Regions from separate parts of the Streptomyces sp. ME19-01-6 genome, predicted to be linked through region 2. Evidence: riboswitches for the same ligand, from Rfam matches in the RefSeq annotation. Region 2 holds a riboswitch; each other region holds the start of a gene.
The links. Region 2 has a riboswitch for thiamine pyrophosphate ahead of thiC (phosphomethylpyrimidine synthase ThiC). Riboswitches for the same ligand answer to the same signal wherever they lie in the genome.

Region 1 (7,477 bases), on a different contig from region 2:
TGTCCCAGTGGTGCACCAGCAGCCGCTCGCCGTAACGGGCGGAGGGGAACGACGCGCAGTCCCCGACGGCGTAGACGTCGGGCACCGAAGTGCGCAGCTGTTCGTCGGCGGCCACGGACCGGTCCGGGGCCAGCTCGACGCCCGAGCCCGCCAGCCAGCCCGTGGCGGGCCGCGCCCCGATACCGACGACCACCGCGTCCGCGCGCAGCCGGGTGCCGTCTTCGAGCAACACCCCCTGCTCGTCCACGGCGGCCACCTGCGCGCCGGTGACCAGCTCGACGCCGTAGTCGGCGTACCAGTCGGCCATGGGCGCCGCGACCTCGGCCGGGAGGGCGCCCGCCAGCGGGCGGTCGGCGGCCTCCACGACGGTCACGGCGCAGCCTGCCTCGCGCGCCGCCGTGGCGAACTCCGCGCCGATCCAGCCCGCCCCGACCACCACGATCTCGCGCTGCCCGGCCAGCACCGGGCGCAGCCGCTCCGCGTCGTCGAGCGTGCGCAGCAGATACACGCCGGGCACGCCCTCGCCGCCGGGCAGGGTGATCGGCTCGGCGCCGGTGGCGATCACCAGGACGTCGTACGGCACCGGGCCCGACGCGGTCTCCAGCCGCCGCGCGCCGGTGTCCAGGCCGGTGACGGCCACCCCGAGCCGCAGCTCGACGCCGAGCGCGGCGAAGTCCACGTCGAAGGTGGAGCCCTCGGCCTTGCCGAGCAGCACGGCCTTGGACAGCGGCGGCCGGTCGTACGGCTGGTGCGCCTCGGCGCCGAGCAGCAGAATGCCGCCGGTCCAGCCCTGGTCGCGCAGCGCGACGGCGGTCTGCACCCCGGCCATTCCCGCGCCGACGATCACCACCTGCTGCACGCCGCCCTCCGGGGACGCCGACTTCGTCGTCTCATCACTCACACGATCACTGTAGGGCGGCGCGCGGGGCACACCGGAGCACCGGCGGGCGAGATCTCCGGCACAGGCGCGGCCGGGGCGGGTCGCGCGGCGGGGCCTGCCCTTCCGGGCGGTTCCGGCCCCGTACTAGGGTGGCGGGACGAAGCACTCGCGGGAGCCCGGACGCAGCGGGCTGAGAGGGAGGCTGAAGCGGCCTCCGACCGTACGAACCTGATCCGGGTCATGCCGGCGAAGGGAGGGGCGTCACGCCCATGCACGCATCGAGCACGAACGCATCGCGCACACCATCGTGTCCGCGGCCGGACGGGCCGTACGACGCGCTGGTCGTCGGAGGCGGCGTCATCGGCCTGGTCACGGCGTGGCGGGCGGCCCAGCGGGGCCTGCGCACCGCCGTCGCCGACCCGGCGCCGGGCGGCGGCGCGGCCCAGGTGGCGGCGGGGATGCTCGCGGCCGTCACCGAGCTCCACTACGGCGAGCAGACGCTGCTCGCCCTCAACCTCGCCTCCGCGCGCCGCTATCCGGACTTCGTGGCCGAGCTGGAGGAGGCCGGCGGCCAGGACGTCGGCTACCGTGCCTGCGGCACGCTCGCCGTGGCCTTCGACCCCGACGACCGCGCCCAGCTGCGCGAGCTCCATGACTTCCAGCGGCGGCTCGGGCTGGAGTCACAGTGGCTGACGGGGCGCGAATGCCGGCGTCTGGAGCCGATGCTCGCGCCGGGCGTGCGCGGGGGCCTGCGCGTGGACGGGGACCACCAGGTCGACCCGCGACGGCTGGCGGCGGCGCTGCTGACGGCGTGCGCGCGGGCCGGCGTGGTCTTCCACCGCGCCCGCGCGGAGCGGCTCACGCTCACGGCGGACCGCGCGACCGGCGTCGAACTCGCCGACGGCACACGGCTGGCGGCCGAACGGACCGTACTGGCCGCGGGCAGCTTCAGCGGGCGGCTCGCGGACGTCCCCGAGGACGCGCTGCCTCCCGTACGCCCCGTCAAGGGCCAGGTGCTGCGGCTGCGCGTGCCGCCCGCGTACGCGCCGTTCCTGTCCCGGACCGTACGAGCCCAGGTGCGCGGCGGACACGTCTATCTGGTGCCGCGCGAGAACGGCGAGCTGGTCGTCGGCGCCACCTCGGAAGAGCTCGGCTGGGACACCACGGTCACCGCGGGCGGCGTCTACGAACTGCTGCGCGACGCGCATGAACTGGTGCCCGGCATCACCGAGCTGCCGCTCGTCGAGACCCGCGCCGGGCTGCGCCCCGGCTCCCCCGACAACGCGCCGCTGCTCGGCCCCAGCGCGCTGCCCGGCCTGCTCGTGGCCACCGGCCACTACCGCAACGGTGTCCTCCTCACCCCCGTCACGGGCGACATCATGGCCGAGGTGCTGACGGACGGCGAACTCCCGGACGAGGCCCGGCCGTTCTCCCCGCGGCGCTTCCCGGCCGCCCGGACCGACCTCCCGCCCACCCGGGCCGACTTCCCTCCCGCCCGCCCCGGCATCCCCGTACCGCAGGAGCACCCCGCATGAGCGTGTCCATGACCGTCTCCGTGAACGGCGAGCCCCGCGAGCTCCCCGGCGGCACCACTCTCGACCTGCTGGTCGCGGAGCTGACCCCGGCCCGCTCGGGGGTCGCCGCGGCCGTCAACGAACAGATCGTCCCGCGCGGCCAGTGGCCCGCCACCCCGCTCGGCGACGGGGACCGGGTCGAGGTCCTCACCGCCGTCCAAGGAGGCTGAACCCCAGATGGCCGAGACAACGCACGAGACGGTTCACAACACGACGCACGCCACTGTCCCCCCAGGACCGGCGCCGGACCGGGCCCCGGATCCGGACCCGCTCACCATCGCGGGGACCTCCTTCTCCTCCCGCCTGATCATGGGCACCGGCGGCGCGCCCAGCCTGGAGGTCATGGAGCGCTCGCTGCTCGCCTCCGGTACGGAGCTCACCACCGTCGCGATGCGCCGCCTGGACCCCACCGTGCAGGGCTCGGTCCTGTCGGTGCTCGACCGGCACGGCATCCGTGTGCTGCCCAACACCGCCGGGTGCTTCACGGCCGGCGAGGCGGTGCTGACCGCCCGGCTGGCGCGGGAGGCGCTGGGCACCGACTGGGTCAAGCTGGAGGTGGTGGCCGACGAGCGCACCCTGCTCCCCGACCCGGTCGAGCTGCTGGACGCCGCAGAGACGCTGGTCGACGACGGGTTCACCGTCCTGCCGTACACCAACGACGACCCGGTCCTGGCCCGCAGGCTGGAGGATGTGGGCTGCGCCGCGGTCATGCCGCTGGGCTCCCCCATCGGCTCCGGCCTGGGCATCCGCAATCCGCACAACTTCCAGCTGATCGTCGAGCGCGCCACGGTCCCGGTGATCCTGGACGCGGGGGCGGGCACCGCCTCGGACGCCGCGCTCGCCATGGAGCTGGGCTGCGCGGCGGTGATGCTCGCGTCCGCCGTCACCCGCGCCCAGGAGCCCGTCCTGATGGCCGGGGCCATGCGGCACGCGGTCCGGGCCGGCCGGCTGGCCCACCGCGCCGGCCGCATCCCGCGCCGCCATTTCGCCCACGCCTCCTCACCCGCGGAGGGGCTGGCCGCGCTGGACCCGGAGCGCCCGGCGTTCGGGTAGGGCGGTGAGCGGTTAGCGTGGGGGCATGGTGGCCGACCGGATCGAGCGCGAGGTGTACATCCCAGCGCCCGTCGACCGCGTATGGCGGGTGCTGACGACCCCCGAGCACATCCGCGTCTGGTACGCGTTCGAGGGGTGCGAGATCGACCCGCGCCCCGGCGGGACGCTCCGCTTCCGCTGGGACGAACAGGGGGAGTTCCATGGCCGGGTGGAGAAGGCGGTGCCGGACGTGCTGTTCCGCTTCCGGCTCGCCAGAGAGCCGGACCGCCCCCTGGGCGCGGAACCGGGCGACTCGACCCTGGTGGAGTTCGTGCTCTCCGCCGAGGGCAGCGGCACCCGGCTCCGCCTGGCCGAGAGCGGCATCCGCGAGCTCGCGGTCCCGGACGGCGTGAAGGCCAAGCACGCGGAGTACGCCGCCGCGACATGGACCACCGCGCTGGAGGAGCTGGCCGCGCTGGCCGCCGCGTCGCACAACTAGGGCGCGCTCGCAGCCAGGCGCGCTCGCGGCAAGGCCGTGCGCGAGGGCACAACAGGGGCGAAGCCGACCCCACGGCGGCGCCCGGTGTCACTGTTCGGCACCAGTCCCGGGCCCGGCCCCAGCAGGTGACCTGGCGTGTCAGGTCGGCTCGTAGACTGCTCTCTCGTGGATACGACCCTGCATGACCCCTTGGTCGGACAGCTGATCGACGGCCGCTACCGCGTCGAGGCGCGCATCGCCGTGGGCGGCATGGCGACGGTCTACCGGGCCGTCGACACGCGGCTCGACCGCGTGCTGGCCCTCAAGGTGATGCATCAGTCGCTCGCCACCGACGACGCCTTCGTCGAGCGCTTCATCCGCGAGGCGAAGTCCGTGGCCAGGCTCGCCCACCCCAATGTGGTGGGCGTCTTCGACCAGGGCACCGACGGCTCCCACGTCTATCTCGCGATGGAGTACGTCGCCGGGTGCACGCTGCGCGATGTGCTGCGTGAGCGCGGCGCGCTGCAGCCGCGGGCCGCGCTGGACATCCTGGAGCCGGTGCTGGCCGCGCTCGGGGCGGCGCACCGCGCGGGGTTCGTCCACCGGGACATGAAGCCGGAGAACGTGCTGATCGGCGACGACGGCCGGGTGAAGGTCGCCGACTTCGGGCTGGTGCGGGCCGTGGGCACCCAGACCAACGCCTCCACCGGCAGCCTGCTGGGCACCGTCTCCTATCTCGCGCCCGAGCAGATCGAGCACGGCACGGCCGACACCCGCGCCGATGTCTACGCCTGCGGCGTGGTGCTCTACGAGATGCTGACCGGCGCCAAGCCGCACACCGGCACCACCCCGGCGCAGGTCCTCTACCAGCGGCTGAACGAGGACGTGCCCCCGCCGTCCGCCCTCGCGCCGGGGGTCGCACCGCGGCTGGACGACCTGGTCGCCGCGGCCACCGCGCGCGAGCTCGGGCAGCGCCCCGCCGACGCGGTCGAACTGCTCGGCGCCGCGCGGGCCGCGCGCGCCGTGCTGACCGACGAGCAGCTCGACGCCGTGCCCCCGCAGGCCAGGGCGGACGCGCACGACGGCTCCGAGGACCGTACGAGCGTGATCCCGCGCCCCATCGGCGGCCTCGGAGGGCCGGTGCCCGCCGACGAGGACCAGCTCAATCTCACCAGCAGGCTGGAGCTGCCGCCGGAGCCGCCGCAGGCAGGGCGTCCCCGGCGGTCCGCCGGCCGCGGCCGGCTGCCGGGCCGCGGGGTGGTGACGATCGTCGTCGGCGTGCTGCTCGCGCTCGGCATCGGGGTGGGCGTCTGGTACATCAATTCCGGCCAGTTCACCAAGGTGCCCTATCTGGTGGGCAAGTCCGAGGCGGACGCCCGGAAGAAGCTGAAGGACGCCGGGCTCGAGGTGAAGATCGCCCGGGAGTTCAGCGATGTCACGGACAAGGGCGAGGTCATCAAGACCGACCCGGGCGGCGGCGCGCGGATCCGCGACACCGGCACGGTGACGGTCCACGTCTCCGACGGGCCACCGCGCACCAAGGTGCCCAATGTCGTGGGCATGCCGTTCAAGCAGGCGAAGCAGCAGATCTCGGACGCGAATCTGTCCGTCGGCGAGGTGACCAAGACCTTCAGCGAGGAGACGCCGCAGGGCTCGGTGCTCAGCACCGACCCGAGGGCCGGCACCGTGCGCCGGCCCGACACCGCCGTGGGGGTCGAGGTCAGCAGGGGCCCCAAGATCGACATCCCCGATGTGATCGGCGAGTCCGTGGAGGACGCCCGGGCCGAGCTGAGCAAGGCGGGCTTCAAGGTGGCGATCGCGTCGGAGCGGGTCTTCTCCGACGAGGACAAGGGCTCGGTCGCGGCGCAGGCCCCGCCCGTGGACGGGGGCGCTGTGGGCGCCAAGGGCGACAAGGTGACCCTGACCCTGTCCAAGGGCCAGGAGATGGTCGAGGTGCCGGACGTCACGGGCGAGTCCGTGGACGACGCCACGCAGGCCCTGGAGGCAGCGGGCTTCGAGGTCGACGTGGACAAGCCGCTGCTGTTCCCCGGCGACACGGTCACCGACCAGTCGGTGGACGGCGGGGACAAGGCGCCCAAGGGCAGCACCGTCACGATCAAGGTCAAGGGCGTCTTCTAGGGGGTGTCTCCCCGAGTCGCCCCCCGGGCCCGGCGCACGGCCGTCGGGCCCGGGCTGGCACCCTGGGCGCGTGAGTACGTCCAAGAACCGCGTCCGCGCCCGCAATCCGGTCGGCGGCCACATCCGCGTGGCCGGCGGCCTGGCCACCATCGGCCTGCCGTACACCCGCGACATCGGCGCCGAGGCCGTCCAGGTCTTCGTTGCCAACCCGCGTGGCTGGGCCACCCCGCGCGGCGTGGAGGCGCAGGACGAGAAGTTCCGCGCGGCGTGCGCCGACCAGTCGATCCAGGCGTACGTCCACGCTCCCTACCTGATCAACTTCGGCTCGCACAACGCCGCGACGGCCGAGCGGTCGGTCGGCTCGCTGCGCCACTCGCTGCGGCGGGGCCGCGCCATCGGCGCGCTGGGCGTCGTCGTCCACACGGGCTCCGCCACCGGCGGCCGGGCGCGGCCCGAGGCGATCGCCCAAGTGCGGGAGCGCATGCTGCCGCTGCTGGAGGAGCTCACCCACGACGACGACCCCTGGCTGCTGCTGGAGCCGACGGCCGGCCAGGGGGCCTCGCTGTGTTCGCTGGTCGAGGACCTCGGCCCGTACTTCGACGCGCTGGACCGGCACCCGAAGCTGGGCGTCTGCCTCGACACCTGCCATGTCTTCGCCGCCGGTCACGACCTGGCGGCTCCGGGCGGGATGAAGAAGACGCTCGACGAGCTGGTCGCGGTCACGGGCAAGGGGCGGCTGAAACTGATCCATGCCAATGACTCCAAGGACGTCGTCGGGGCCCACAAGGACCGCCACGAGAACATCGACGCGGGTCATATCGGCGCCGATCCGTTCCGGGAGCTGTTCCGGCATCCGGCGACGAAGGGGGTGCCGCTGGTGATCGAGACCCCGGGCGGCAAGGAGGGGCATGCGGCGGATGTGGCGCGGCTCAAGGAGCTCCGCGACGGCTGACCGCTGCGGGAATACCCCGGTGGGGTTGCCTGGTCCCGACGGGGCACCGCTACAGCTCCGGGCCGTCTCCCGGCTGCTCCTGGTAGGAGTAGCGCTGCTCCCGCCACGGGTCGCCGAGGTTGTGGTAGCCGCGCTCCTCCCAGAAGCCCCGGCGGTCGGCGGTCATGTACTCCACGCCCCGGACCCATTTGGGCCCCTTCCAGGCATAGAGATGGGGGACGACCAGCCGGACCGGAAATCCGTGCTCGGCGGTGAGCGGCTCGCCGTCCTTGTGTGTGGCGAAGATGGTGGTCTCGGCGGTGAAATCCGGGAGCCGCAGATTCGAGCTGAAGCCGTACTCCGCCCACACCATCACATGCGTGACCTCGGGAGCCGGCGGCGCGAGTTCCACGATCCGGCGGGCCGCCACGCCACCCCATTCC
Region 2 (7,477 bases):
CGCCCGTCAGCTGGGCCTTCGCCCGGGAGTTGCTACTGGACGGGCTGAGCAAACCCTCGGGCGAGGGCGATGTACGCATCGCCCCGGCCTCACCGGAGGGGGTTTCGGACGTCTTCATCAGACTCCAAGTGGGAGCCGAACGGGCCCTGTTCCGGGCCGGCGCCGCCCCGCTGGTGGCCTTCCTGGATCGCACGGACCGGGTGGTTCCGTTCGGCCAGGAGCAGGCGGCCTGCGATCCGGTCGGCGACCTGGACGCGGAACTCGACCGGATCCTCGCGGAGGACCGGTACGCCGGCTAGCGGCGGCACCTCTTTGGGGGCGGCTCGGTTCTCCCCCGGCTACCGCTGGGAGGTGCCCCCGGCCGCACTCAGCGTCCGCGCGCGCGGCGTCGTCGTCCGCGCCCGCCCCGGCCCCCGTGGCCCCCCTGCTCCGCGCCGCCCTGTGGCGCGCGGTCCGCGGAGACCACGAGCGCGGCAAGCGCGGTGGTCACCGGCACCGAGGCGACGAGGCCGATGCTGCCCACGAGCGTCCGTACGATCTCCTGCGCGACGATCTCGCTCGTCGCCACCGTCCCCACGCCGCTGTCCGCGATCGAGAACAGGAGCAGCAGCGGCAGCGAGGCGCCCGCGTACGCGAGCACCAGGGTGTTCACGACGGACGCGATATGGTCCCGCCCGATGCGCATCGCGGCCGCGTACAGCTTGCGCCAGCCCGCCGTGGGGTCCGCCTCCCTGAGCTCCCACACCGCGGAGGTCTGGGTGACGGTCACGTCGTCCAGCACCCCCAACGACCCGATGATCACCCCGGCCAGCAGCAGACCGCGGATCTCGATGTTCGGATAGAGGCCGTGGACCAGCCCCGTCTGGTCGTCGGTGTTGCCCGTCAGGCTCGCCCAGCCGATGAACAGCGAGCCCAGCAAGCCGATCAGCAGCAGTGAGGTGAGCGTGCCGAGCACGGCGACGGACGTACGAGCCGTCAGCCCATGGCACATGTACAGCGCGATGAGCATGATCGCGCTGCCCCCGACCACCGCGACGACCAGCGGGTTGGAGCCGTCCAGGATCGCCGGGAGGATGAACTGCGTCAGCACCCCGAAGCTGACCGCCAGCGCCACCAGCGCGAAGACGCCGCGCAGCCGCCCGACGGCCACGACCGCGAGCGCGAACAGCCCGGCGAGCAGCGCCATGGGCAGCGTCCGGTCGACGTCCGAGACGGAGTACTGCAGATTCTTCGGCGCCTTGGGCGCGTACGCCAGCTTCAGCTTCTGACCGGCGGAGTAGGTACGGGACGCGTTCGGCTGTACGATTTCCTCAAATCTGCGTCCTTTGTCCTTCCCTGATGTGACCTCGATGGTCGCCTTCTCACAAACGGACTTCTTGCCCGATCCCCCGGCCGCGCTCTCCTGGTCCGCGGCCGCCTGGCCCGGCTCGGCGGGCTGCTGCGGCTGGGCGTTGACGTCGGCGCAGTTGACCTCCTCGACCTTCACCACCCGCCCGGCCACGGTCTGCTGGTCGAAGCCGAGCCCGCTGCGCTCATGGGCCTTGTGGTCGGGCGTGCCGCCCGGCCACAGCACGATCAGCCCGGCGACGACGGCTGCGGCGAAGGGGATCAGGACCGCCGCGATGACCTTGCGCAGGTGGGCGGAGACGGGCGTGGCCGGGCCATGGCTGTGCGAGTGGCCGTGAGCGTGGCCGGGCGTGTGGCCGGGCTCATCCGGGTGGTGCTGCCGCTGCGGTGTCGAGGTCACCGTCAGATCATCGCAAGAGCGAGGGCCCTCTGTTCATCGCCGCGGGAGAACCGTTAGCGTGGGTGACACCTTTGCAATCGCGGGAGCTCGGAGCACCGGGCTGAGAGGGCGCTGACTTCCTTGGCTGCGCCGACCGCTGAACCTGTTACCGGGTAATGCCGGCGTAGGGAGTGGGTCTCAATGACTCTGCAGGATGCACGCACGCCCGAAAAGCGCGAGTTCGGCTGGCATAAGGGATATGTCACCGGCTCGCGTCCGGACCTCCAGGTCCCGGTCCGCCGAGTGCACCTCACCAATGGCCAGGACGTCACGCTGTACGACACCTCCGGCCCGTACACCGACCCCCAGATCGAGACAGATGTCCGCCGCGGCCTCGCGCCGTTGCGGCAGAACTGGATCCTCGCCCGCGGCGACACCGAAGAGTACGCGGGCCGCCCCGTCCGCCCCGAGGACGACGGCATCAAGCACACCACGCCGCGCGGGGGGCTGCGCAACCTCGACGCGGTCTTCCCCGGCCGCCCCCGCCAGCCCCGCCGGGGCCGGGACGGCGCCGCCGTGACACAGCTCGCCTACGCCCGCCGCGGCGAGATCACCGCGGAGATGGAGTACGTCGCGCTCCGCGAGAACGTCTCCCCCGAGGTGGTCCGCGAGGAGATCGCGGCCGGCCGGGCGGTCCTCCCGGCCAACGTCAACCACCCGGAGATCGAGCCGATGATCATCGGCAAGCGATTCCTGGTGAAGGTCAACGCCAACATCGGCAACTCAGCCGTCACGTCCTCCATCGAGGAGGAGGTCGAGAAGATGACCTGGGCGACCCGCTGGGGCGCCGACACGGTCATGGACCTCTCCACCGGCCGCAATATCCACACCACCCGCGAGTGGGTGCTGCGCAACTCCCCCGTTCCCATCGGCACGGTGCCCCTGTACCAGGCTCTGGAGAAGGTCGACGGCAAGGCCGAGGAGCTGACCTGGGAGATCTACAAGGACACCGTCATCGAACAGGCCGAGCAAGGCGTCGACTACATGACGGTGCACGCGGGCGTGCGACTGCCGTACGTCCCGCTGACCGCCCGCCGCAAGACCGGCATCGTCTCGCGCGGCGGCTCCATCATGGCGGCGTGGTGCCTGGCCCACCACAAGGAGTCGTTCCTCTACACCCACTTCGAGGAGCTCTGCGAGATCCTCGCCGCGTACGACGTCACCTACTCGCTCGGCGACGGACTGCGCCCAGGCTCTATCGCCGACGCCAACGACGAGGCGCAGTTCGCCGAGTTGCGCACGCTCGGTGAGCTCAACCGGATCGCCAAGCGGCACAACGTCCAGACGATGATCGAGGGCCCGGGCCATGTCCCGATGCACAAGATCAAGGAGAACGTCGACCTCCAGCAGGAGATCTGCGAAGAGGCCCCCTTCTACACCCTCGGCCCCCTCACCACCGATATCGCCCCTGCCTACGACCACATCACCTCGGGCATCGGCGCGGCGATGATCGCCTGGTGGGGCACGGCGATGCTCTGCTACGTCACGCCGAAGGAACACCTGGGCCTGCCGGATCGCGACGACGTCAAGACCGGCGTCATCACCTACAAGATCGCCGCCCACGCGGCCGACCTCGCCAAGGGCCACCCCGGCGCCCAGGAGTGGGACGACGCCCTGTCCGACGCCCGCTTCGAATTCCGCTGGGAGGACCAGTTCAACCTGGCCCTCGACCCGGACACGGCGCGCGCCTTCCACGACGAGACGCTCCCGGCGGAACCGGCGAAGACGGCGCATTTCTGCTCCATGTGCGGGCCGAAGTTCTGCTCCATGAAGATCAGCCAGGACATCCGGCGCGAGCACGGGGGCGCGATGGACGCGGCCGAGGTGGAGGCCGGGATGGCGGAGAAGTCGAAGGAGTTCGCGGCGGCGGGTAATCGCGTATATCTGCCGCTCGCGGACTGAGCGACGATAACGTGCGCGAGGGCCCGAAGCCGCAACTTCGGATTGCGACTTCGGGCCCTCATCCCGTGCTGGGGGCGGACTACTTCAGGACGTACACCGGAGCGCCGTCCGGGGTCACCCCGGTCTGCCGGACGCAGCCGCGCTTCTGCAGCATGCGCAGCGCGTCATGTACGCGGTGCTCGGTGAGCCCGGTGACGGTCGCGATGGCGCTCAGCGGGTACAGGCATTCGCCGTGCTCGATGATCGCGGGCAGGATGTACGCCGCCACGGCCCAGATGTCGGCAGTGACCACGAGGTTGTGCTCGCGCCACTCGGCGATCACCGAGGCCGGCGTCACCACCTTGGGCGGCTCGGGCAGGTCCCGCCAGTGGCGTGGAATGCTGTCGGCGAGGTTTCCGATGCGGTCCGCGAGCCGATTGATCGCCACAAAGGTCTCACCCATGCACTGCATCAGCGCATGAGCGGCGGTCTGCCCGGCGGTGATCGACTCCCGCTGCACGGCGGTGGACTCGCGGATCGCCTCGATCATCTCGCGCTGGACGCGCTCCGCCTCGCGCTGCGCTTCCCGCTGTGCTTCGAGGGCTTCCCGCTGTGCCTCCACGGACTTCCGCATCATTTCGATGCTCTCGCGGCGCAGTTCCTGGGCCTCGCGCTGCATGGCGAGCATCTGCGCGTCCATGTCGAGGTTGTGCTCCTCAAGCCGGACGATGGCGTCGGCGACCTCCTTCGGCATGGCGTAGGCGGTGGGGGTGTCCGGGGCCGTCGGCTGCACTTCGGCTTTCTCGAGCTCGTACGAACCGTGCCGCTGGATGGAGACCACGACCTCGGTCACCCAGTTCTTGAACGGCTCGCACTCGGGCTTCACGCAGCCGTTGACGAGTCGGATCAGGCCGTTGAGGCTACACATCACCATGGACTTTTTGAGTCCCTGACCTGCGGGAATACTCAAACCGTAACGGGAAATTACGGTTTCGAGTACACATCGCATGTGCTCGGGGACATGCCTACGGATCGCCGCCCTCGAGTTGGAGTGCTTGAGTTCCGCGCACACATCGACCGCCGGGAACCAGTGGGTCCCGTCCGGCATCGTCAGTCGCCGCACGCGGGCTCCGGTCGCAGCGAAGACAAAGTCGTTGATGTCGATCGCGTCCTGCTTGCCCGCCGGGTTCGGCGGGGTGTTCTGTGTGCTCATGGGGAGCATCACCTCCGTGACGGACGTTATGCATCCCAATGAGCGAAGGTCCCACGATTAAGGGCGAGTTCGCTCAAAAGGTGGGGAGTGCATCATTCCGCTGGCGCGAGATCATCGCCCCCTGAACGAGCCGAGCCAGCAGCCGATCAACTGAAGGAGCCCGATGGACAACCGTCATGCCCTGCGCCTCGTCAACGCCCAGTTCGCCGACATACTCGGCAAAGCGAGGGAGGAAGACTGGGAGCTGCCCACTCCCTGCACTGAGTGGGCCATCCGCGACCTGGTGCGCCATGTGATCGGCGGGCACGTCATGGCGACCTCCCTCCTGACAGGGGAGGAGCTCGTCGCCGCGCCCGGTGACACCGTTGAGGCGTGGGTGGCGCGGGTGGAGCGGGCGGCGGAGGGGGAGGGGGCGCTGGAGCGGGTGGTGCGGCATCCGGTGTTCGGCGAGTTGAGCGGGGACGCCGCCGTGATGATCCGCTGGGGGGACGTGTGCGTGCATACCTGGGACCTCGCCCAGGCTCTCGGCGTGGACTTCACGCCGGAGCCCGGGCTGGCCGAGGCCGCGCTGGAGTGGCTGGTGCCGTTCGGTCCGGGCCTCGGGGCCTCGGGCATGTTCCGGGAGGCATCCGATCCAGGGCCCAGGGCCGACGCCTTCGCTCGGGTGCTGGCCATCACCGGGCGGGGTGCTCGGCCCGCCGACCGGTCGACCGCCTAGTCCGGCCGGTGCTCCGAACCGCCGTAGTCCGGGCTGGTGAAGTCCGGGCTGGTGAAGCGCGGGCGGGTCTTGGAGGTGTCGCCTTCCGTGGAGAAACCGGGACGGCTGTAGCCGAGGTGGGGTGTGCGGCCGGTGGCCTCGGACCGGTTGGGGGCGTAGGTCGAGGAGGGGCGCGTCGGGGAGGACGCGGGGGGTGGGGCCGGGGAGGTGTGGGAGCCGTCGGCGGCCGCCGGGTCGGCCAGCGCGTCGCGTAGGAAGGGCACCACGCCCCGCTCCAGCAGCGCCAGCCGCCAGGCCTCCCTGGCGCGGTCCACCTCTTCCCGTTGCGCGCTGCGCGCGCTGCCCCGGATCGCGCCGGTGCCGTTGTGCATCGCGGTGAGCAGGAGGCCGACGGCGGCGATCAGCAGGCCCGCGGCGGTGAGCGCGGCGAACAGCCAGCCCGCGGTGACCATCGGCTGGGCTATCGACGGCGTGGGGTGGAGCAGGTGCAGCAGATAGCCGGCGAGGAGGAAGATGACCGCCGCGGTGCCGGCCAGGACCGGGGCCAGGACGGAGAGCACGGCGACGAGCCCCGCGCCGGACGCCGCGTCCCCCACCGTGGCGGCGAACCCGCCCGCGGTTGTCACCCCGTCCGGGGTCGTCACCTCGCCCGCGGTCGTCGCTCCGCCCGGGATCGTCACATCGCCCGCCGCGCCGTCCCCCGCCGTGTCTCCGGCCGCGAACTCGCTGTCGTCGACGGTGTCGGGCCAGGCGGTCGGCGCGGGCTGGCGCAGCTTCTCGCGGGCGGCCAGAAAGTGGTGGTACTCGTCGGCCGCGCAGACCGCGATGGCGGCCGCGGCGTTCATCGCCATGGTGCGCAGCTGCTCGTTGTTGAGCCGCTGCCCGATGCCGCTGAGGTCCGCGCGACGGTCCGCGGTACGCAGCGCCTCATCGAGAACCCGCTCGAACTCCGGGCGGTCCTCGATCAGCAGGTGCGGAGCGCTGTTCATGTGCATCCCCCGATGCTCCGTAGGGCCTTGGTGCCGGCTGTCACCGGGCAGTGGGGCGGAAACGGAGGAGAGCCTGCTACGGATAAGCCGATGGTAGAGCCGATCCGGCGTGGGGTGACAGTAGATTTCCCGAATTCACTCCGCGTCGGTGAAACTGTCTATCTTCCCCGTGCGGCGTGGTATGAATCCCCAGATTGCTCAGGAGCCCAGCGGGAGTTGCACGACCAATAGCTTTCCGGCCATGGTGACGCCGCCGTCCATGGCGACCGCGAGGTTGTCCGCGTAGACGTGCGGGCCCTCGACGGTCGGCGCGCCGCCGTCCTCGTCGTCCTCGGAGCCGACCTCCCCGAGCAGATACGGGATGGGGCTGTGGCCGTGGACGATGCGCTGCCCGCCGTAGGTGTCGAGCAGTTCGCGGACGGCCAGCGGGCCGGCGTCCTCGTCGCGGAAGGCGAAGCGCTTGGTGAACTTGCGGAAGAGGTCCCAGCACTCGTCGGCGTCGCTGCGCTGCAGCGTCTCGGTCACGGTGTCGTTGACGGCCTCGATGGAGTCGCCGTACTCGAGGTAGGCGGTGGTGTCGGAGTGCACGAGCAGGTGGCCGTCCTGCTCGGCCATCGCGTCGAGCCGGGACATCCACTGCAGGTGGTGGTCCTCGAGCCGCTCCATGTCGGTGCGCTGGCCGCCGTTGAGGAGCCAGGCGGCCTGGAAGGAGGCGGTGCCGGCCCCGGAGTTGACGGGGGTGTCGCCGAACCGCTTGGCGCCGATGAGCAGCAGTTCGTGATTGCCCATCAGGGCCTTGCAGTAGCCGCCGGCGGCCGCGGCCTCGGCGGAGAGCTGCATGACCAGGTCGATGACGCCGATGCCGTCGGGGCCACGGTCGGTGAAGTCGC
Region 3 (7,477 bases), on a different contig from region 2:
CGCGCCGGCCAGGTATCGCGCCACTACTTCGCCCGCTACAGCCACGACCCGGCCCAGTGGACCGACATCCCGGCCGCCGCGCGCGAAAAGCTGGCGGCCGGGCTGCTGCCGGACCTGATGAGCGTGGTGCGTCACATCAGCTGCGACGACGACACCACCCGCAAGACCCTGTGGCGCCTCTTCGACGGCACGCTCGTGGAGTCCGTGCTGATGCGCTACCCGGACCGGGTCACCATGTGCATCAGCTCCCAGGCGGGCTGCGGCATGAACTGCCCGTTCTGCGCCACCGGCCAGGCGGGCCTGGACCGCAACCTGTCCACCGCCGAGATCGTGCACCAGATCGTCGACGGGATGCGGGCGCTGCGGGACGGTGAGATCCCAGGTGGTTCGGCGCGGCTGTCCAACATCGTCTTCATGGGCATGGGCGAGCCGCTCGCCAACTACAACCGCGTCGTCGGCGCCATCCGCAGGCTGACGGACCCGGAGCCGGACGGCCTCGGCCTGTCCCAGCGCGGGATCACCGTCTCGACCGTCGGGCTGGTCCCGGCGATGCTGCGCTTCGCCGACGAGGGCTTCAAGTGCCGTCTCGCGGTGTCGCTGCACGCGCCCGACGACGAGCTGCGCGACACGCTCGTCCCGGTCAACACCCGCTGGAAGGTCCGCGAGGTCCTGGACGCGGCGTGGGAGTACGCGGAGAAGTCGGGCCGTCGCGTCTCCATCGAGTACGCCCTGATCAGGGACATCAATGACCAGGCATGGCGGGCCGACCTGCTGGGGCGGCTGCTCAAGGGCCGCCGGGTGCACGTCAACCTGATCCCGCTCAACCCGACACCCGGCTCCAAGTGGACCGCGTCCAGGCCCGAGGACGAGAAGGCGTTCGTGGCCGCCCTGGAGGCACACGGCGTGCCCGTGACCGTCCGGGACACCCGGGGGCAGGAGATCGACGGGGCGTGCGGGCAGCTGGCGGCGGCCGAGCGCTGAGGGCCGGCTGATACGGTGCCCTGGCACCACCTCGTACACACATGAACGTCTCGTACAAGTGAACATTCCGACAGGGGAGCGCGAACAGCGCTGAGAGTGCGGCCCGGCCGCAGACCCTCGGACCTGATCCGGGTCATACCGGCGTAGGGAGTCAGCCTCATATGAACAGCCGTCTTCGGCATGCCGTCGCCGCCGCCCTCTTCGGCTCGCTCGGCCTCACCACGCTCGTCGCCTGCGGAGAGGACTCCTCCGGCTCCTCCGGCGGCTCCGGCTCCAAGACCGTGAAGCTGGTCTCGCACGACTCGTTCGCCGCGTCGAAGGCCGTGCTGAAGGAGTTCACCCGGCAGACCGGCTACAAGGTGCAGGTGCTGCCCGGTGGCGACGCCGGGGCGGCCGTCAACCAGGCGATACTCTCCAAGTCGCACCCCCAGGGCGACGTCTTCTTCGGCGTCGACAACACCCTGCTCTCCCGCGCGCTCGACAACGACCTGTTCACCCCCTACCGGGCCACGGGCCTGGACAAGGTCCCCGCCGCCCTCCAGCTCGACGCGGCCGAGCACCGCGTCACCCCGGTCGACTTCGGCGACATCTGCGTCAACTACGACCGCAAGTACTTCGCCGACAAGAAGCTGGCCCCGCCGAAGACCTTCGACGACCTGACCAAGCCCGCCTACAAGAACCTCCTGGTCACCGAGAACGCGGCCACCTCCTCTCCCGGCCTCGCTTTCCTGCTGGGCACGGCCGCCCGGTACGGCGACGACGGCTGGCAGGGCTACTGGAAGAAGCTCAGGGCCAACGGCGTCGAGGTCGTCGACGGCTGGGAGCAGGCGTACTACGACCGCTTCTCCGGCTCGGCGGGCGGCGCGAAGGGCGACCGGCCGCTGGTCGTCTCGTACGCCTCCAGCCCGCCCGCCGAGGTCGTCGACTCCAAGCCGCGGCCCGCGCAGGCCCCCACAGGGATCGCGACGGGAACCTGCTTCCGCCAGGTGGAATTCGCCGGGCTCCTGAAGGGCGCGTCGAACTCCAAGGGCGGAAGGGCGCTGCTGGACTTCCTGCTGACCAAGCGGTTCCAGGAGGACGTGCCGCTCAACATGTACGTCAACCCGGCCCGCGAGGACGCGAAGCTGCCCGAGCTGTTCACGAAGTACGGCGTGAAGGTCGCCGACCCGGCCAGGCTGGACCCCCGGAAGATCGCCAAAAACCGTGACCAGTGGGTCAAGGCATGGTCCTCGCTCGTCCTGTAAAGCGGAGTGAGCGCCCCGCCGCCGCGCCGGGGACGGCGAAGGAGCGGCCTGGGCGGCTGCGCGGGGCGGCGCTGCGGCTGGCCCTGATGGCTGTGCCCGCCGCCTTCTTCGCGCTGTTCTTCGTCTATCCGGTGGCCGCCATCGTCGCCCGCGGACTGCGCGTCGACGGCCACTGGCGGCTGGGCCGCATCGGCGAGGTGCTCACCGACCCGGCGGTCCTGGACATCCTGTGGTTCACCGCCTGGCAGGCGGCCGCCTCCACCGCCCTGACGCTGGCGGTCGCGCTGCCCGGCGCGTATGTCTTCGCCCGCTTCGCCTTCCCCGGCAAGCGGCTGCTGCGCGCCGTGGTCACCGTCCCCTTCGTCCTGCCGACCGTCGTCGCGGGCTCCGCGTTCCTGGCCCTGCTCGGCCACGGCGGACTGCTGGACAGCCTGTGGGGGGTGCGGCTCGACACCAGCGTCTGGGCGATCCTCCTCGCGCACGTCTTCTTCAACTACGCGGTCGTGGTACGGACCGTCGGCGGACTGTGGGCGCAGCTCGACCCGCGGCAGGAGGAAGCCGCCCGGGTGCTCGGCGCGAGCCGCCTGGCCGCGTGGCGGCGGGTCACGCTGCCGGCACTGGCGCCCGCCGTGGCGGCCGCCGCCCTGATGGTGTTCCTGTTCACCTTCACCTCCTTCGGCGTCATCCAGATCCTCGGCGGCCCCCGATACGCCACCATTGAGGTCGCGATCTACCGGGAGACCGCCCAACTCCTCGACCTGCCGACCGCCGCCGTGCTGACTCTGATCCAGTTCGTGGCCGTGGCCGCGGTCCTGGCCCTGCACGCGTGGACCGTACGGCGCCGCGAGGGCGCCCTGAAGCTGGTCGATCCCGAACAGACCGCGCGCCGCCCCCAGGGCGCGGCCCAATGGGCGCTGCTGTGGGGCGTGCTCGCCGTCGTGGCGCTGCTGATCCTGCTGCCGCTCGCGGTCCTGGTCGAGCGGTCCCTGGACGCCCCCGGCGGCTACGGACTCGGCTACTACCGCGCCCTGCAGTCGGTGGCGGACAGCGGCGGCACGTTTTTCGTGGCCCCTATGGACGCCGTCTGGAACTCCCTGCGCTACGCCGCCGTGGCGACCGTCTTCGCGCTCGTGGTGGGCGGCCTGGCGGCCGCCGCGCTGACCAGAAAAGCGGGCAGGCTGGTACGGGGCTTCGACGCGCTGCTGATGCTGCCGCTGGGCACCTCCGCCGTCACCGTCGGCTTCGGCTTTCTCATCGCCCTGGACGAGCCGCCGCTCGACCTGCGCGCCTCATGGATCCTCGTACCGCTCGCGCAGGCCCTGGTGGGCGTGCCGTTCGTCGTACGGACCATGCTGCCCGTGCTGCGCGCGGTGGACCACCGGCTCCGCGAGGCGGCGGCCGTGCTCGGCGCGTCCCCGCTGCGGGCCTGGCGGGAGGTGGACCTGCCGCTGGTCGCGCGGGCCCTAGGGGTCGCGGCCGGCTTCGCCTTCGCCGTCTCGCTCGGCGAGTTCGGGGCGACGGTCTTCATCGCCAGACCCGACCACCCGACCCTCCCGGTGGCCGTCGCCCGCTTCCTCGGCCGGGCCGGGCAGCTCAACTACGGCCAGGCCATGGCCCTGAGCACGATTTTGATGCTGGTGTGCGCGGGCTCCTTGCTGGTACTGGAGCGGATCCGCACCGACCGTTCGGGGGAGTTCTGATGACGCTGCTGCGACTGGACGAGGTGACGGTCCGCTACGGCGAGCGCGCGGCGCTGGACGCCGTGGACCTCGAGGTCGCCGAGCAGGAGACGGTGTCGGTGCTGGGGCCGAGCGGCGGCGGCAAGTCCACGCTGCTGCGCGTGGTGGCGGGCCTGGAGCGGGCCCACACCGGCCGGGTGTGGCTGGCCGGGCGGGACCAGGCGGGGGTGCCCACCCACCGGCGCGGCGTGGGCCTGATGTTCCAGGACCACCAGCTCTTCCCGCAGCGGGACGTGGGCGGCAACGTCGCCTTCGGGCTGCGGATGCGCAAGGTGGCGCGCACCGAGGCGGAGCGCCGGGTCGCCGAACTGCTGGAGCTGGTCGGCCTGCCGGGCGCGCAGCGGCGCGCGGTCGCCTCGCTGTCCGGCGGCGAGCAACAGCGGGTCGCGCTGGCCCGCGCCCTGGCCCCGCGGCCCAAGCTGCTGATGCTGGACGAGCCACTGGGCCAGCTCGACCGCGGATTGCGGGAGCGGCTGGTGGTCGAACTGCGCCAGCTCTTCGGCGAGCTGGGCACCACGGTCCTCGCGGTCACCCACGACCAGGGGGAGGCCTTCGCGCTCGCGGACCGGGTGGTGGTGATGGACGGCGGGCGCATCGCGCAGGCCGGCACCCCGCTGGAGGTGTGGCAGCGCCCCGCCACCGAGTTCGTCGCCCGCTTCCTCGGCTTCGACAACGTGGTCGAGGGCATCGTGCACGGCGAGAGCGCCGACACCTGCTGGGGCAAGCTGCCCGTGCCCGACGGCACCCCGCCGGGCCCGTGCCGGCTGCTGGTCCGCCCGGCCGGGGTGCGGCTCACCTCCCCCGAGGAGGGCCTGCCCTGCACGGTGGCGGCGCGCACCTTCCGCGGCGACCGCGTGGCCCTCGTCCTCCAGCCGGCGGGCGCGCCGCGCCTGGAGGCGGCGTGCGCGCTGCGGGACGCGCCGAAGGAGGGGGAGCGGGTCGGCGTCGCGTTCGACGCGGGCGACGTGGTGGTGCTGGGCGCGGGCTCGTGACCGCGGGGGGCGTCACCGTACGGGGCGGCGTCACCGCGCCGAGGCTCCCGGGACCACGAGGCCCAGCTCGTACGCCAGGATCACCGCCTGCGCCCGGTCGCGCAGCCCCATCTTGGCGAACAGCCGGTTGATGTGCGTCTTGACCGTGTGGTCGGTGATGGTGAGGCGGTCGGCGATCTCGGCGTTGGACAGCCCTCGGGCGATCAGCAGCAGCACCTCCGCCTCCCGGGTGGCGAGCCCCTCAACGGTCCGCGCCGGTGGGCGGGGCCCGCGCTGGCGGGCGAACTCGGCGATCAGCCGCTTGGTGACCTCCGGGGCGAGCAGGGCCTTGCCCTCGGTCACCACCCGCACCTCGTACAGCAGTTCGGGGAAGGTCGCGTCCTTGAGGAGGAAGCCGCTGGCCCCGGCGGCGAGCGCGTCGTAGACGTACTCGTCGAGGTCGAAGGTCGTCAGCATCAGCGCCTTCGTCGCCCCGCCCGACGCGGCCACGATCTCGCGGGCGGCCTCGATGCCGTTCTTGTGCGGCATGCGGATGTCAAGCAGCGCCAGGTCCGGCCGGGTCCGGGCGGCGGCGCGCACGGCCTGCACCCCGTCCTCGGCCTCCGCCACCACCTCGATGTCCTCCTGGGTGGCCAGGAGATTGACGAAGCCGGTCCGCACCACCGCCTGGTCGTCGGCCACGAGCGCCCTGATCACCACGGGAGTTCAGCCTCCACCTCAAAGCCTCCGTCCGGCCCCGGCCGCGCGCTGAGGCTCCCGCCCAGCAGCGCCGCCCGCTCGCGCATGCCCGCCAGCCCGTGCCCAGGGACAGCCGCCTCGGGGACCACCGCCTCGGGGTCCGCCGCCATGCGGTCCGTCGATCCCTCCGGCCCCGGGCCGTCGTCCGCGATCCGCAGCGTCAGCCGGCCGGACCGGTACGCGATGTCCACCACCGTACGGGCCCCGGGCGCGTGCCGCCGCGCGTTGGTCAGCGCCTCCTGCACGATGCGGTAGGCCGACAGCTCCCAGGACGCGGGCCGCGCGGCCCGCTCCCCGCTGATCCGCAGCTCCGCCGCCCCGCCCACCGCCCGGTGCTGCTCGAGCAGTGCGTCGAGGTGGTCCAGGGTCGGCTGCGGGGACATGGGAGCGCACGCCCCGGGCTCACCGGGCGGGGCAGCGCAACACGCCCAGCAGCCGCCGCAGTTTCGCCATCGAGGAGCGCGCGGACGCCGCGATCTGCTGGAAGCCCTCGCGGGCCGGCGGGATGAGGCCGGGGATGGTGTACGTCGCGCTCTCGGCCTGCACGGCGATCATCGAAACAGAATGGGCCACCACGTCGTGGATCTCGCGCGCGATGGCCGCCCGCTCCGCCTCGGCCGCCTGCCGCCGCTCCATCGCGATCAGCCGGGCCTGCGCCGCCGCCTGTGTCCGCCGGGTCTCCTCCCGCGCCCGTACGGCGTCGCCCGCGCTGACCGCGGCGGTGATGGCCACGGTGAGCACGAAGCTCTCCGCGAAGAGCCCCAGCGCATAGGTGTGGTGCGGCCAGGTGGTGATGTGCAGGAGGTTGACGAGGACGGACAGCACCGCGCCGCCCGCGACGACGGCGACCGGCGGCAGCACTCGGCGCCGCCCGAGGGTGTAGCAGGCGGCCAGCCCGCTGACGGCGGCCGCCAGATACAGATCCGACCCCGCGGCGAAGCTCACCAGGACCGCGACCGCCGTGAGCAGGGCGACCGCCGGCCGGGACCGCCGCCACACCAACGACGCGGCGGCCACCAGCACACTCACGGCGATCACCCACGAGTGGACCGGGACCAGCGCCAGCTCCGCGGCCGCGCATCCGGTCAGCGCCGCTCCGGTGGCCCAGGGGTAGGCGGGGGCGTCGGCCCAGGCGCGCGGCCGCCGCCCGCGGAAGGTGCTCATGCCGCCATTCTTCGTACCACGGGGGCGGGCCGCGTCACCGTACGGGTTGATCCTCGGGCTCGGTCCACCCCCCACGGCGTGACCCCGCGTCACACCACGGCGTGATACCGGAGTTACCTCCTCCGTGTGACGCGCTGGGGTGGGGCCGTTCCTAGCCTCGGTCCGCATGACCGAACAGCCACGCGGGATGCCGCGCACCCTCGTGATCACCAATGACTTCCCGCCGCGCCAGGGGGGCATCGAGACCTTCGTCCAGGCCATGACCAGCCGCTTCCCGCCGGAGGCGGTCGTCGTCTACACCTCGTCCGAGCCCGGCGCGGCACAGTACGACGCCGACCTGCCCCACCCCGTCGTCCGCGACGGCGCCCGCACGCTGCTGCCCACCCGGCGCGCCACGAGCCGCGCGGTGGAACTGGCCCGCCGCCACCGCTGCGACAGCGTGTGGTTCGGCGCCGCCGCGCCCCTGGGGCTGATGGCCGGGCGGCTGCGCCGCGACGCGGGGGTGCGCCGGATCGTCGCCACCACGCACGGCCACGAGGTGTGGTGGGCCGCACCCCGGGGACCCGCGCGCTGCTGCGCCGCGTCGGGGCCGGGGCGGACACCGTGACCTACCTCGGAG

Region 1: another riboswitch for thiamine pyrophosphate. It lies ahead of thiO (glycine oxidase ThiO); the one in region 2 lies ahead of thiC (phosphomethylpyrimidine synthase ThiC).
Region 3: another riboswitch for thiamine pyrophosphate. It lies ahead of PV419_RS27875 (thiamine ABC transporter substrate-binding protein); the one in region 2 lies ahead of thiC (phosphomethylpyrimidine synthase ThiC).

Annotation. Positions count from the first base shown of each region.
Region 1 covers NZ_JARAXF010000032.1:40,295-47,771, reverse strand. Annotated here, with positions in the region: gene PV419_RS42235 (FAD-dependent oxidoreductase) at 1-901, opposite strand, end outside; TPP riboswitch at 1,039-1,153, shown strand; gene thiO (glycine oxidase ThiO) at 1,150-2,415, shown strand; gene thiS (sulfur carrier protein ThiS) at 2,424-2,624, shown strand; gene PV419_RS42220 (thiazole synthase) at 2,632-3,507, shown strand; gene PV419_RS42215 (SRPBCC domain-containing protein) at 3,533-3,985, shown strand; gene pknB (Stk1 family PASTA domain-containing Ser/Thr kinase) at 4,151-6,103, shown strand; gene PV419_RS42205 (deoxyribonuclease IV) at 6,174-7,055, shown strand; gene PV419_RS42200 (sulfite oxidase-like oxidoreductase) at 7,105-7,477, opposite strand, start outside.
Region 2 covers NZ_JARAXF010000005.1:396,540-404,016, forward strand. Annotated here, with positions in the region: gene PV419_RS15210 (SsgA family sporulation/cell division regulator) at 1-299, shown strand, start outside; gene PV419_RS15215 (YibE/F family protein) at 368-1,747, opposite strand; TPP riboswitch at 1,817-1,934, shown strand; gene thiC (phosphomethylpyrimidine synthase ThiC) at 1,928-3,688, shown strand; gene PV419_RS15225 (BRO family protein) at 3,768-4,880, opposite strand; gene PV419_RS15230 (TIGR03086 family metal-binding protein) at 5,044-5,598, shown strand; gene PV419_RS15235 (hypothetical protein) at 5,595-6,593, opposite strand; gene PV419_RS15240 (metallophosphoesterase) at 6,786-7,477, opposite strand, start outside.
Region 3 covers NZ_JARAXF010000014.1:45,170-52,646, reverse strand. Annotated here, with positions in the region: gene rlmN (23S rRNA (adenine(2503)-C(2))-methyltransferase RlmN) at 1-981, shown strand, start outside; TPP riboswitch at 1,044-1,148, shown strand; gene PV419_RS27875 (thiamine ABC transporter substrate-binding protein) at 1,143-2,225, shown strand; gene PV419_RS27870 (iron ABC transporter permease) at 2,312-3,925, shown strand; gene PV419_RS27865 (ABC transporter ATP-binding protein) at 3,925-4,956, shown strand; gene PV419_RS27860 (response regulator transcription factor) at 4,987-5,655, opposite strand; partial or broken gene PV419_RS53405 (sensor histidine kinase) at 5,649-6,858, opposite strand; partial or broken gene PV419_RS27845 (glycosyltransferase family 4 protein) at 7,046-7,477, shown strand, end outside.